2 regions of the Brevibacillus sp. FIR094 genome follow, and region 2 is predicted to be linked to the other one. Evidence: riboswitches for the same ligand, from Rfam matches in the RefSeq annotation. Region 2 holds a riboswitch; the other holds the start of a gene.
The links. A riboswitch is a leader RNA that binds a small molecule or an ion and turns the genes downstream of it on or off. The one in region 2 is predicted to bind S-adenosylmethionine.

Region 1 (7,458 bases), on a different contig from region 2:
GAGGTCATCTTTTGACCTGATTGATCCTTCGTTGTTACCTCGAAGCGTTCCCTGCCGCTTTCAGGCGCAATCGGGGTGAATTGCTTCTGCGTGTTTGGATTCACCTTGCCGGAAACCAAGTAATAGGTCGTGCCTTCTGTCAGCACGGTTACTTCTTTGTGACGGATACCGTCCAAAGCAAGACCCGTCTTTGCTGCGACATCTTCACGAATATAGTTCGTACCGTTCAATGAGGCCACTTGTCCAGCTGCATGTGGTGGCACTTCGTCTAGTTGATACCAAGGCTTTTGGATCGCTAGGATGTGATTATCAATCATGACCTTGGCTAAAAAAGGACCCGCCAACTCTGCACTCGTTCCCAGCAGGAGCAGGAATAGTGCGCCCAGTATTTGCTTTTGAAATGGCCTGGCGTACTCGGTCAAACGCCCCCATACATTTTCTTTACTCATGAAACGCTTTCCCCCTCTCTCAACCAGCCACATCCTGTTCCATTTGCTGACGACGGTACTGCTCTGCATACCAGCCGTTACGCTGCACTAGCTCGTCATGTGTCCCACGTTCGACGATCTGTCCCTCATCCAGCACGAGAATCAGTTGTGCATGCTGGACGGCAGATAGACGATGAGCGGTAATAATCGTCGTTTTATCTGCGCGCTCCTGTCTCAGATGACGAAGGATGCTCTCCTCTGTCCGTGCATCCACAGCCGATAAAGAATCGTCGAGAATCAAGATACCCGCATCCATCAAAAGAGCGCGTGCAATGGAAATGCGCTGTTTTTGCCCTCCAGAGAGGGTGACCCCCTTCTCTCCAACCATGGTTTGCAATCCATCTCTGAATTGCACCAGATCTCTCTTCATCTCCGCAAGCTCCAACGCATGCATCACGTCCTCGGTCGTCGCTTGTGGTTTCCCGAATCTAACATTTTCTGCAATCGTCCGTGAGAACAGCAAATGCTCCTGAGGCACATAGCCGATTTTTTCTCGCAGTGTATCGAAAGCAAGTCCCTCAATCGGGATGCCCCCGATAAACAGAGCTTTTTCCTTCATCTGATATTGATGCAATAAGGCACGGCATAGCGTCGACTTGCCGCTTCCGGTCCGCCCGACAATCCCAAGTGTCTCTCCTTCGCCCAAACGAAACGAGATGTCGGTGAGTGCCGGCTTGTCAGTACCCGGATACGTAAAGGAAAAATGGCGTGCTTCTACGGTATTGGCGATTTGGCTCGTGACCGGATTCGCTGCCTCCGTCACATCTGACTGCTCCACCATTAGCTCTGTAAAACGCTTGTGGGAAGCGCCACCGCGTTGCAACACATTGACTAGCCAACCAAAGGCGAACATCGGCCAAATTAAAAGTCCCAAGTATAAATTGAATGCAACCAAATCCCCTAAGGAGATGGCACTGGTGAAAACCAAATACGTCCCATAGCCCAGCCCGATCAAAAAGCTGAAGCCAATAATAATCGCGATCGTTGGCTCGAACAGGGCGTCGATCCGCGAAACACTCACATTTCGCTCCAACGTTTTTTCACTGACCCGGCGATATGCCTCGATATCGGCTTTTTCCTGAACAAATGCTCTCAATACCCGAACGCCCGATACGGATTGTTGAACATGATCATTCATCTCTCCAAAAGCTTCCTGCGCCAAGTAAAAGCGCTCATGCAGCAACCTTCCATAATACGCCGTTGACCAAGCCAAAAACGGCATCGGGATCAGTGCAGCCAGCGTCAGCTTCCAATCAATCGCGGTCACCATGACGCCAAGCGTTAACAAAGTCATGAACAACGCATCGACAAGCGTAAGCACCCCTGTACTAGCCGTTTGTTCAATGGCAGGAATGTCGTTGGTAGCGACGGCCATCAGATCCCCACTGCGTTTTCGATGAAAAAATGACGGGGTCATTCTCGTCAAATGGGCAAACAATCGCTCGCGCAACGTCCTCTCCAGTATCAAGGCCCCCCCATTTAACAAGTACCGCCAGAGAAAGCGCAGTCCATACAAACTAACACCCAAAACGAGCAAGATAACCACTGTTTGCGTCAAGTCAGTGTTTGTCAGGGAACTGTTGCGAATCGAATCCACCGTGTCCCCGATTAATTTCGGTGGCCAAAGCATGAGGACATCAATAATAAAAAGCACAGAGATTCCAAGGACGTACCGCTTCCAATAGGCACGGAAAAACCAAGATAATTGCCGAAGTGTCTGCATGTAAATCACCTCTATTTATTAAACCTAACAGCACGACTAAAAAAGGGCTTGCGAATCACACGCAGCCCTCTTGATCTGTCTTCCCCATCGTAATTTACAGAATTTTCATTGTCAATCGAAGCATACAGTTCAATCTATGATTTTTTCCCGGTTTTCCAGTCAAGCCATTCCTCTTTTAGCAGGCTATAAGTGGCATGATCCACGTAGTGATCGTAAAGGAATTCATTCCGGCGCAGAATCCCTTCCAGTTGAAACCCTAATCGTTCTGGAATCGATCTGCTCTTATAATTTTCCGTAGCAGCCTGAATCGTGACTTTTTCCAAATCCCATGACCCGAAGATTAATACGTCCAAGTAGGTCGCCACTGCTTCTGTCATCAGGCCCTTTCCTTGAAATTGTGAACCCAGCCAATAGCCAATGGACGTTTTATTGTTGATCCAATCCACCGTATGTACACCGACTGTACCAGCCAGACGTCCTTGGTACCAAATGCCGTAGTTGATGCCGCGATTATCGTTGTACTGATGGATCGTCGCTTGGATGAATTGGCGGGAATCCTCTACCTTCTTCGTATAATTCAGCCACGGCAGCCATTCCATAAGATTCTCCCGGTTCGAATCCGTAAGCAAAAATAACTCCTCAGCATCGGTTAATTCTAATTGTTTCAAGTACGTATCTTCATTGATTGCTATCCGTTGAATCGTTTGCATACGTATCTCCCCTTTTCTTGGATATTTTACTGGAAAACGCCAAAATGAGCAAAAAGCGCCCGCCAGCAACAACTGGGCGAACGCTTATAAGTGTTTCTTTTATTTTTTGCTATTGCCGATCTCTTCCGGCTTGAAAATGCCGGTCTCCGTGACGATCGCTGTAATGTACTTCGCAGGCGTTACATCGAACGCAGGATTGTACACCTTGATATCGTCTGGAGCTACCTGTTTGCCCAAGCCATGGGTAATTTCCTCGGCTGGACGCTCTTCAATCGGAATATCTGCGCCTGTCAGTGTGTCTAGATCGACCGAGGACAAGGGAGCTGCCACGTAAAAAGGAATGCCGTGAGCTTTTGCCAATACCGCTACCCCATACGTACCGATTTTGTTGGCGACATCGCCATTCGCTGCTACGCGGTCTGTACCCACGATGACAGCCTCTACTTTCCCTTGGGACATAACCATCGCCGCCATGTTGTCACAGATCAGCGTCACATCAATCCCTGCTTGCTGCAATTCGAATGCAGTAAGACGAGCGCCTTGCAGGACAGGACGAGTTTCGTCCGCGTACACCTTCAGGTTCCAGCCGCGTTCCTTTGCCAAATAAAATGGAGCGGTAGCCGTACCGTACGCTGCTGTAGCCAATGCTCCTGGATTACAGTGCGTGAGAATTCCCATACCGTCATGCAACAGAGTGAGCAAATGCTCTCCGATGGTCCGGCATACTTCAGCGTCTTCCTTTTGAATCACCAATGCTTCATCGAGCACTGCCGCCTTCAACTCGGCAATCGACGCTCCGCTTTCTTTTTCAACACGAGCTTTGATGCGATCCAACGCCCAGAACAGATTCACGGCTGTCGGACGGGAAGAGCCCAGGTAGTCTGCCTGCTGGTTCAGTTCCTGCCAAAACTCGTCGTAGTTACTCGCTTCACTGCCACGAATCCCAAGGTAGAGCCCGTAAGCCGCCGCCATGCCAATCGCTGGTGCACCACGCACTTCCAAGCGGCGAATGGAACCCCATACTTGCTCGGAGGTAGTCAAATTCAAATAGATCGTTTCTACTGGCAAACGCGTCTGGTCAAGCAAGACCAATGCGTCATTCTCCCACTTAACAGGTGCCAATTGGGTGCTGGTTGTCATACTGTCGTTGCCTCCTGATAGTAACGTTCGGTCACAGTGCGTACGATGTCCGTGATATCTGTCGATTCGTCTATGTCGCCGCGACCGAGAATCAGCGCTTCTCCAATCGAGAGAGCCAGACGCTCTGCTTCTGCGCGAGTCTGGTCGTCTTCAATGGCATTCAGGTCCGCTACTCCTGCCAAGCCGATGACACGGCGCAAAATTTTGCATCCGGCATAGCCTGCTGTATCCTGAATCAAACGCTTCACGTAGCTTTGCCACAGTCCTTCGACATGTGCGCTGCGCTCTTTGGCGTGCTTGTGCCAGAGCTGAACGAATTGCGAAACGAATTCATTCCAGACATCCTCGACCGTTTCCAGTAAGTATTCGCGGTACGCTTCCCGTTCTCCTTGATCTTTTTGCAAACCGTGCTGTCCTGCGTAGTTGAGCAGCAGGTTGGCAATGACCGCCCCGATGTCAAAACCGATTGGGCCGTAGTAAGCGAACTCTGGATCGATTGCTTTCAAGCTGTTTTCCGTGATGAAAATACTTCCGGTATGCAAGTCACCATGCAGCAGCGCTTCCGAGCGCGTAAGGAAATCGTATTTCAGCTTGGCGATTTCCAGCTTCAGCGGCCTGTTGTTCCAGATCGCCTCGACTTCCCGGCGAATCAACGGGTTGAAGTCGTTGGTAGGTGCATTTTCATACGGATCGGTAAACACGAGATCCTCTGTGATTTTGCATAATTCTGGATTTATGAATGTTCCGACTAGCGATTTTTTATCGTACGGATGTGCGCCCAGATCGGATGTGAAGAACAAGGTTTGCGCAAGAAAACGACCAATTTGCCTCGCGAATAGCGGGTACCGCTTTCCTTCGATCAGACCTTTGCGCATGATGATGTGGTCCCCGATGTTTTCCATGACGGTCAGCGCAAGCTCCGCGTCGAAATGATACACCTGCGGCACTAGGTCTGGAACGTATTTGTGTTGAATGCGGAGTGCCTCGCTCTCGATACGAGCCCGATCAATCGTAAGCGGCCAAGATTCTCCCACGACGCGGGCAAAAGGCAGTGCTTGCTTGACAATGACGCTCTTACCAGTTGCTGGCTCCTGAATGTCAAAAACGAGATTGAGGTTGCCATCCCCGATTTCGCGGCTGGTCAGCTCTGCTCCATCGCTAAAAAGACCCGGTATTCCTTTTACGTACTCTACTGCTTCCTGTTCAGTCAATGCGCGATATGCCATGATTCCAAAACTCCCCTCTACGTATTTTTCCTCTATCTCTACTTGTTTTGTTTGAGTACCTGGAGCAATAAAAAGACCTCTTTTCCCGAAGAAAAGAGGTCGCTGTCGTCACGTGTAAGAACCGTGTTGATGTCCCCCTTATCTTCCAGACTACTTTTGTTTCTGCAGGAATTAGCACCGTGCATGTCGCCTGTCAATCAGTCGCTTCCTCGCGTCTGAATGGCGTCATGTCGGTTGCCGGGTATCATCGGGCCAGTCCCTCCACCTTCTCTGGATAAGGTATCCAAAACGTATTCGGTTTTTGATTTAGTTTGAATCATACAACCAACGCTTCCACGATGTCAACACCCTTTTGTGCAAAAATTCGCACCGTGCTACTAGTAGGTATAATGTGTTCCCGATGCCGCAGGGCGATCCCAATTCCACCAGTCTACCTTGCCTAAAAGCGCGGCCGTTATTGACTTTTCGGCCTTGAGCTTCAGCAGTTCTTTCGTAGGTCCGGTGAGGACGGCGCCGTAGATTCGCACTCCGTTTTGCTGCATGTAGTTGTATCGTTCGGTTATCTGAGGGTCGCTACGAGATAGCAAAGATCTGCCGATATCGCGAGCCATATCTTCTTGCTCAGATAAGTACTTCATCTCTTCCAAGTAGGCGGCCATTCTTCTGTCCCCTTCCCCGTTTACCCGAATGGACGCACTTCCGTAGTCCAGTTCATGCTGAGCAAACCCCCACACGTACCCGGGACCGAGAAACCGATTGCCCCCATCGTCTTCTGCTTGCTTGCGCTCCACCCCTGTGTCTACCGCAAACCAAACCGTATCTTGTCCCGAAGAGGTAACATAGCGGGAAACCAGTTCATAGTACTCCTCATACGTCAGGAAGTGATCGAAGGAAATTGCGAGCTGAGAAACGGTTCCCTCCGGCAGCTTCTCCATCGTTGCCCAGGCAGGTGAAGTGAGAGACGTCGTATCCTCCTTTTTCCCCTCTGTCGGATAACGGAAATACAGCTTTTGCTCCCTGACTCCATTCGTCCATTGCGGCCCGGCATTTACGTTCCACAGCACGTTTGTACTTTCAAATCGCCCTGCGTTCTTATCTTCCAACCCGACTCTCTCGCGAAGCTCCATGCTGATATTGCCGTATAGCAATCCCACCTGCGAGCCACTCCCGCCCACACTAACACCGGGTTGAGTAAAATTGACCATCGACTTCGCAACGCGGAACAGATCTTCATGCATCAATGACCCAACCCAGCCATTCAGAATCAGCAACACAACTCCAGCCAAAAAGGGAAGCACTATGCTGAATCCAGCGTTGCTCAACCGATTTTTCCATTTCCCCCGGCGAACAATGGCGCGCTGTTTTTCAGCCGACAGCGTTTCAGGCTGTTTTATCTTCGCGTTGTCCTCTCCCGTTTCTTCCCCCAGCAAAAGCCTCTCCAACCGCTGTGCGTATTCCTCGTCAGCGGCTATTTCCTCCTCGAATTGTTTCGAATCTTCTTCCGCCATTTCCCCACGCAAATAAGCAAGCAGCCTTTGCTCGCGATTATTCTCATCCTTGTTCATCATCAGCTTTCCTCCCTCCACAACTGCCGCATCTTTTGTCTCCCCCGAAACAAGGAACGCTTGACGTCTGCCAACTCAATCCCGAGTACCTCTGCCATTTCCGCGTAGGAAAACTGCATGGCAGACAACAAAATGACCTGTCTCTGCTTTTCTGGAAGTCTCTCCAAATAGTCATGGGCCACTTCCCACAGCTCCTTGTTCACGACATGCTCTGCCGGATCAACCGCCGCATGATCACGTCGCTCTGGCAGGGCTTCCACAAACGCAAACCGTTGTTTCGTCTTCCTGCGATAACCGTCTACGAAAGCGTGATAGGCCACCTTGAACAGCCAAGGTCGTACTTTTCCCCCACGGTAGTCATCCAAGGAAGAGTAGGCGCGACAAAAGGTTTCCTGTGTCAGATCCTCTGCCAGCCTCTCATCTCGTGTCAGCCGGAAAAGATAGCGGTAAATATCGTTTACATGCAGCTGGTACACATCCTCCAGACCTACTTTCCCAAGCCGTTCACACCCCTTCATCCCTTACCACGCAGGAAGTGTAAAAAAGTTTCACCTTCGTCTCATTTTTCTGATTAACTGCTGCACATTCTCTGCAAAAACAAAGATT
Region 2 (7,458 bases):
GTTAAACGTGTACGTATAAATGCTGTAGTCCGGGAATGATTTGTACTCTTCTTTTTCTTTTTCCTGCTCAATTACGTCGATCGGCAGAGAGTCAATCAGATCAAGCGCTCCTGTTTTGAACATCTGATAGTAGGTAGTTGCTTCGTTTACCATCTTGAAGTGGACGGTGTCCATCGTTACCTTTTCTTTCTCCCAATAGCTCTGGCTTTTGGCAATTGTCAGCTGACTGTTGTGGTCCCAGCTCTCCACGGTGTACGGTCCATTGGTCACGATACCTTTCGCTTCGGACGCCCAGTTTTTGTCTGCATCCACGACTTTCTTGTTCACCGGCAGATAAGCGCGACTCATCATGATTTTCGGGAAATAGGTGATCGGGTCTTTCAGTCCGACGATGATTGTTCGGTCATCCTTTGCCTTGATCTGAACGTCATCCACGTTGCCTTTGCCCGTGTTGTATGCCTCCGCGCCTTGTATGTAATAGAGAGCGGATGGTTCATAGGCGGCGGTTTGTGGATTCAGCACGCGCTTCCAGGAGTATTCGTAGTCATGTGCCGTCAACGGATCGCCGTTCGACCATTTCATTTCGGGACGCAGGGTAAACGTGTAGGTTTTTCCGTCCGGGGAGACTTCCACCTTTTCTGCTGCGCCTTCGCTGATGTCGCCATTCTGGCTATAACGGTACAATCCTTCATACAGATGGTCAATCACCCAGTACGAGGTGGTATCGGAAGCGAATGCCGGATCTAATGTGTACGGTTCGCCCCGCAGGTTAGCGGTAATGACTTGTTTGACGGCTGCTGCCGTCTGTTGATCGGAAGACGCAGCCGGTTTATCGCTGCCGCACGCAGAAAGCGCAGGCACAACGAGCGAAAGCATTGCGGCAAAAGCGAGTAATCCCTTTTTCATTATGATTTCCTCCTTGTTCTCCTCTGTCTACTGTACAAGATGGCAAGCGATCCAGTGTTCGTGCTTCACCTCCTTCCAGACCGGCGCTGTTTCGGTACAAACGCCTTGAGCAACCGGACATCTGGTGCGAAACGGGCAACCGCTTGGCGGATGAATGGGGCTGGGCGGTTCTCCGGTCAGTACGATCTGCTCCCGCTCTTCGCGCTGGGCTGGATGGGAAACCGGCATAGCCGAGATCAAGGCCTGCGTGTACGGATGTAGCGGTGTGGCAAACAACTGCTCGCTCGGTGCAAGCTCCATCATCTGTCCCAGGTACATCACGCCGATCCGGTCGCTGAAGTGCTTCACCATCGACAGGTCATGGGCGATAAACAGATAGGTGATAGACCGCTCTGCCTGAAGATCGGCTAGAAGATTGACGATTTGCGCTTGGATGGACACATCCAGTGCGGAAATAGACTCGTCTGCCACGATAAAACTAGGCTCCACCGCAAGCGCACGGGCGATGCCGATACGCTGTCGCTGTCCGCCGCTGAATTCATGCGGAAAGCGTTTTGCGTGGCTTGGATGCAATCCTACTAGCTCCAGCAGCCGATAGATGCGTTCTTCTCGCTCTTTTCCTTTTGCCAATCCATAGGAGTCGATTCCTTCTGCGATGATGTCGCCCACTCGTAAACGCGGATTGAGCGAAGCCTGCGGATCTTGGAAGATCAGTTGCATGTGGCGGTTTGCTTCCCGTCGCTCACGTCTATCCATACTGGCGATGTCTTTGTCTTGAAACAGGATGCGCCCCGCACTAGCCGGGTACAGGCCAACGATAGTCCTGCCCAGCGTAGACTTGCCGCAGCCGCTTTCCCCAACGATTCCGAGCGTCTCCCCTCGTCTGATTTCAAAAGAGACTCGGTCAACAGCTCTAACCCGTTGGTCTCCGCCAATCTCAAACGATTTAGCGAGATTCTCCACCCCTACAATGTTGTCAACCATGTATCTCCCTCCCTGCTACCATCCATTCTTCTGCTCTTTTGGGCACGCGGGTCGTTCAGCCAGCAACTCGCCTCATGCTGATTCAAAAACGAATTCGATTGCGGCATATGCTCCAGGCAAATTTCCATGGCAAACCGGCAACGGGCAGCGAACGGGCAACCGGCAGGTGGACGAAACAGATCCGGCGGTGTCCCTTCGATGGGGATCAGCCGTTCTTTTTTACCCGCATCAAGACGTGGCACCGACTGCAACAGCCCTTGTGTGTATGGATGGCGTGGATTGTCAAAGATCTCTCCCACCGGGCCGCTTTCCACCACTACGCCTGCGTACATGACCGCTACATGGTCGGCTACCTCTGCGACGACGCCCAGATCGTGGGTGATCAATATGATCGATGTGTTCGACTGCTCCTGTAACTCTTTCATCAGACGAAGAATCTGTGCCTGAATGGTCACGTCGAGCGCCGTCGTCGGTTCGTCGGCGATAACCAACTGGGGTTGGCAGGCAAGTGCCATCGCGATTCCTACACGCTGCCGCATTCCTCCGCTTAGCTCGTGCGGATACTGCTCAAATCGCCTCGCCGCTTCTGGAATGCCTACCCTCACAAGCAGTTTCAGCGTCTCTTCCTTTGCTTCTGTCTTCGTCTGCTTTCGATGTTTGATCAGCCCTTCCGCAATCTGCTGGCCGATTTTCATCGTGGGGTTCAGCGAGGACATCGGGTCCTGGAAGATCATACCGATCTGCGAGCCGCGAACTTGCTGCCATTCCAGCTTCGTCAGCCCAGTCAGTTCACGCCCGTGAAACCGAATGCTGCCGCCTTTTACCTGACCGGATCGCGGAGGAATCATCCCCATCAATGCCCGGGCGGTCACACTTTTTCCGCAGCCGCTTTCCCCGACAATGGCCAACGTCTCACCCTCCTTTACAGAAAAGGAAACCCCTCTTACTGCCTGCACGTCTCCACCGTACGTACAAAAGGAGACACGCAACTGATCGACTTCCAACAATGGTTTCACGATGTACTCCTCCTCATTTCCTGATCCGCGGGTCCAGTGCGTCCTGCAATCCATCCCCGAGCGCGTTACACGCGAACATGGTAAGGGAAATCATGAATCCGGGAAAAAACAGTCGCCACCACTGTCCGCTCAGCATAACGGCCAGCGCGTCGTTGGCCATGGTTCCCCAGCTGGCGGTTGGTGCCTGCACTCCCAGCCCAAGAAAGCTAAGAAACGATTCGGCGAAAATCGCGTGCGGTATCGTAAAGGTCAGGTTGACGATGATGACGCCGATCGTATTCGGCAGCAGATGCTTAATGATGATTTTGACGTGAGAGGTACCCAACTTTTCTGCAGCCAGCACAAACTCCTGACGCTTGATCTGCATGATTTGTCCTCTGACCAAACGAGCCATGCCGACCCATCCGGTTAGTGATAGGGCAATAATGATTGTTGCGAGTCCAGGCTCCAGAACCACCATCAGCAGGATTACCACCAGGAGATACGGAATGCTGTACAGAATTTCAGCTAATCGCATCAGGATGTTATCCACACGGTCGCCCAACTTGTTCCTTCCTGCCATGTAACCGGATATCCCGCCGATGCATACACCGATCACCAGGTCGATGGCAGCTGCCGCCACACCAATAAACAAAGAGATTTGACCACCTACCCAGGTACGTGCCCACATGTCCCGCCCCAAGTCATCCGTTCCAAACCAGTGCTCACCCGACAGTGGCAGATTTCCCTTTGTCAATGACTGTTCATGCGGGCTGTGGGGAACGATCATCGGCCCGATGATCGAGAGGGTCACCACTGCCATGAGCAGGAAGAACCCGAGCATTGCCAGCTTGTTGCGGAATACTCGCTGCAATACCTCCTGCCAATACCCAAGACTGGGACGTTCCCGAATTTCCTCGGATAGCCGGGTTCGGTCGACTGGTCGAAACAGCGAATCCAGTTGTGTTGCCTGATTGGCCATAATGCTACTTCCCTCCACTCGTCAATCTGATGCGCGGGTCAATCACCCGATACAGCAGGTCGATGAGGTACAAAGTAAAAATGAGCACAAAGCTATAAAACACTGTCGTTCCCAAAATTACGGGGTAATCGCGGTTAAAAATGCTTTCCACGAAGTATTTGCCGAGCCCGGGAATAGCGAAAATCTTTTCCACCACAAAGGTTCCTGTCATCAGGTTGGCAAATAGCGGACCGATAAAAGTAAGAACCGGCAATATGGCATTCCGTATCCCGTGTCTAACGACAATGGACAAGGTGCCAAGCCCTTTCGCCTCCGCCGTGCTTATGTATTCCTGTTGCCAAACCTCAAGCATGCTGGCTCGTACGAAGCGAGCGATAATGGCGAGCGGACCGATAGCGAGCGCAAGCGTTGGAAGAATCGAGTGTTCCCAGCTCCCCCACGCAGCAACGGGAAGCAGCTCCCATTTGACCGCCAAGTACTTGATCAACAGTGGCGCCAGAATAAAACTGGGGACGGAGATCCCAATGATGGCTGCAAACATAGACAAGAAATCCAGCGTTCGATTGTGATAGAGTGCCGCTACGATTCCCAGTGTGATTCCACCTGCCAGCGCGACAATAAACGACTGGAGTCCCAGAACGGCCGATGCGGGAAATCCCTCTGCAATCAGCGTGTTCACATCCCTCGTCTTCGACTGGATAGAAGGCCCCAAATCAAATTGCAGCAATCCTTTCAGATAGAGCAGGTACTGTATCGTGATTGGCTGATCTAGGTTGTACTCCGCCCGCATGTTCTTTACCACTTCTTCTGGAAGCATTTTGGCATCAGACGCAAACGGGTCACCCGGAATCAGGTGCATGGTCACAAACGTTACCGTGACAATCATCCACAGTGTCAAGATCATGAGAAAGCCACGCTTGACCGCATAATAAAGCACATTGTTTCCTCCTTCATATAATAACGAGTAAAAAGATGTGAATACTATGAATTTAAAATATAGAAAACCCCTCTCCGAAAAGAAGAGGGGCGATTAGTCGGTTCCCACCTTCTTATCTCGCAGAATAACTCCGCAGGAATTAGCACCGTAAGGTCAATCAGACCAAGGTTGCCGGGTTTCATCGGGCCAGTCCCTCCACCACTCTCGATAAGAACGTTCTATGAAATTTAATTACATCGTAAAATTCATTTTTATCTTATCATTTTACTCGGATATGTCAATCCTGTTCAATGACATTTGATTTTTCTTTATAATATCAGGATGTCAGCCCAAATCTTAATCGTGGTGGCTAGGATCAACAAGGCAAGAATGGTTTGGAGAATCCGGGTGCCCAAGCGTTTGCTGACCTTCGTACCGAGCGGCGCTGCCATGATGCTGGCGATGACCATAATCACAGACGGCCATAGCAATATGTCCCCTGCCATCCATTTCCCTACCGTCGAACCGATGGAAGAAAGAAAAGTGATAGCAAGAGATGTAGCAATCGTAACTCTTGTCGGAATCTTGAGGATGATCAACATGATGGGAACCAAAATAAAAGCGCCAGCTGCCCCGACAATTCCGGATGCACCCCCAACAATCAAAGCGGATAATACCGCTGTTGGTTTATGAAAGATAACCTCGGTCTGTTCACGTTCGTCCATCCGCTTTTTTGGCAGGAACATCAAGATTACAGCAATCGTGGCCAGAATGGCGTAAACGAAATTGATGGCATCTGCCGAAAGATATTTTCCTCCATATCCTCCAAGCAAGCTCCCGACAATAATGGCACTCCCCATGTACACAACGAGCTGGTAATGAATGAGCTTATCTTTGCGCAGACTCCAAACAGCAGCTAGGGTGGCAAAAAATACTTGGACTGCACTTATTCCGGATACTTCGTGAGCTGTGTAAGCAACCAATCCAAGGGCGGGCGGAATGTACAGAAGCATCGGATACTTGATGATGGAGCCCCCGATTCCGACGAGACCAGAGATAAACGATCCCGCGAAACCGATAACAAAAAGTGTGATCACAAGGTCGATAGTCATAGGCTCACCCTTTGCAACATCTCGCTTCGTTTTATTCCTGCTCTACAACTGTTAAGCCGTCTATTTGCCAATTCAAGATTCCGCCACTCAAATTCATGACATCCTTGAAGCCATTTGCTTTAAGAATGCTTGCACCAATAGCAGATCGGGCACCGGAACGGCACTGTACGAGAAGCGGCTTATCGTGAGGAATCTCTTCCAGCCGCATGGCGAGCGTACCGAGCATGATGTGCTGGGCATCCGGAATATGTCCTTCCTTCCACTCAGCCAGATTGCGTACATCTACTACGTGAACCTCTCGCTTTTCCACCCGTTCTGCAATCTCCAACGGTGTTACCTCTTCGATTGTCTCGAGCGAAGACGCTTTACTTTCCATTAGCGTGTCGCAGTCGAGAAAACCTGTGACATGATCAATCCCTACGGAATGCAAGGCTTGCAAAATCTCGTCCAGCTCATCTGGGGTGGCCAGGATATGAACCGGGCGATCGTAATCAACGATCCAGCCCGCCCAGTTGGCGAATGACTTGTTAAAAGGAATGTGAAGTGTTCCCGCTAGATGCCCCTTCGCAAATTTCTGAAAAGGACGCGTGTCGACAATCTGTCCGTTTTCAAGCGATTCTTTTACCTGTTCAAGCGAGTTGAACTCTTGAACAACAGGGAGTTCGTTGAGCAAGGCAGGCCCTTCCTTATTAACCCGTTTCATCACTGCAAAATACGTTGGTGGCTCTGGTTGTCCATCCAGGAGTGCCTTGACGAATTCCTCTTCATTGGAGTGTGACATCGCCCAGTTAAAGAGCTTTTCATAACCGACGGTAGAAGACGGCACGGCCCCCAGTGCTTTCCCGCAAGCACTTCCCGCGCCATGAGCTGGCCATACCTGCATATAATCCGGCAGTTGCTTGAATTTTTGGAGAGACTGGAACATGGCTCTTGCGCCTGACTCGGACGTACCCTTCATTCCCGCTGCTTTTTCCAGCAAGTCCGGTCTGCCGATATCTCCCACAAAGACGAAATCTCCTGTGAAGATCCCAATGGGGCGATCTGCATTCCCACCGAGGTCTGTCAAAAGGAAGGAGATGCTTTCTGGTGTATGTCCAGGGGTATGCATGACTTCAAATAGCAAGTTCCCGATATAAAAGCGATCCCCATCATGAACAAGCTGATGGTTCAAACCTTCCAAGTATTGATATTTCCACTCTTCATCGCCCTCATTGGATAAAAATAGTTTCGCCTGATAAGCTGCGCCCAGTTCCCTTGCACCAGAAACAAAATCAGCGTGAATGTGGGTTTCGGTGGCGGCTACAATGGTAACCCCCTCTGCTTTGGCGACTTGAAAATAAGGAGCCAGATTGCGGCCGGGATCGATCACAATCGCCTCCCCGGTTTTTTGGCAGCCTACCAGATAAGATGCATGGGACAGTTTTTCATCATAAAAGTAACGCAACAACATCGTGCATTCCTCCTTTTACACCTCTATTATTTGTTTGATTTTTCCGCGAGTACTTCGAGCAGCGATTGGGTAAAACGAAGTGTCTTTTGGACGGTGGGATCCTTCATGAGCTT

Region 1: it holds a riboswitch for S-adenosylmethionine, as region 2 does, so the genes downstream of both, mtnK (S-methyl-5-thioribose kinase) here and ACQ5DJ_RS04030 (ABC transporter permease) in region 2, are expected to answer to the same signal.

What each region holds. Positions count from the first base shown of each region.
Region 1 covers NZ_JBEAES010000004.1:179,037-186,494, reverse strand. Annotated here, with positions in the region: gene ACQ5DJ_RS04925 (ABC transporter ATP-binding protein) at 1-449, opposite strand, end outside; gene ACQ5DJ_RS04920 (ABC transporter ATP-binding protein) at 469-2,211, opposite strand; gene ACQ5DJ_RS04915 (GNAT family N-acetyltransferase) at 2,346-2,921, opposite strand; gene mtnA (S-methyl-5-thioribose-1-phosphate isomerase) at 3,021-4,061, opposite strand; gene mtnK (S-methyl-5-thioribose kinase) at 4,058-5,287, opposite strand; SAM riboswitch class I at 5,423-5,568, opposite strand; gene ACQ5DJ_RS04900 (anti-sigma factor) at 5,665-6,855, opposite strand; gene ACQ5DJ_RS04895 (sigma-70 family RNA polymerase sigma factor) at 6,855-7,370, opposite strand.
Region 2 covers NZ_JBEAES010000003.1:263,876-271,333, reverse strand. Annotated here, with positions in the region: gene ACQ5DJ_RS04050 (peptide ABC transporter substrate-binding protein) at 1-906, opposite strand, end outside; gene ACQ5DJ_RS04045 (ABC transporter ATP-binding protein) at 934-1,890, opposite strand; partial or broken gene ACQ5DJ_RS04040 (ABC transporter ATP-binding protein) at 1,883-2,906, opposite strand; gene ACQ5DJ_RS04035 (ABC transporter permease) at 2,920-3,867, opposite strand; gene ACQ5DJ_RS04030 (ABC transporter permease) at 3,872-4,804, opposite strand; SAM riboswitch class I at 4,914-5,018, opposite strand; gene ACQ5DJ_RS04025 (sulfite exporter TauE/SafE family protein) at 5,113-5,895, opposite strand; gene ACQ5DJ_RS04020 (MBL fold metallo-hydrolase) at 5,927-7,345, opposite strand; gene ACQ5DJ_RS04015 (hypothetical protein) at 7,372-7,458, opposite strand, start outside.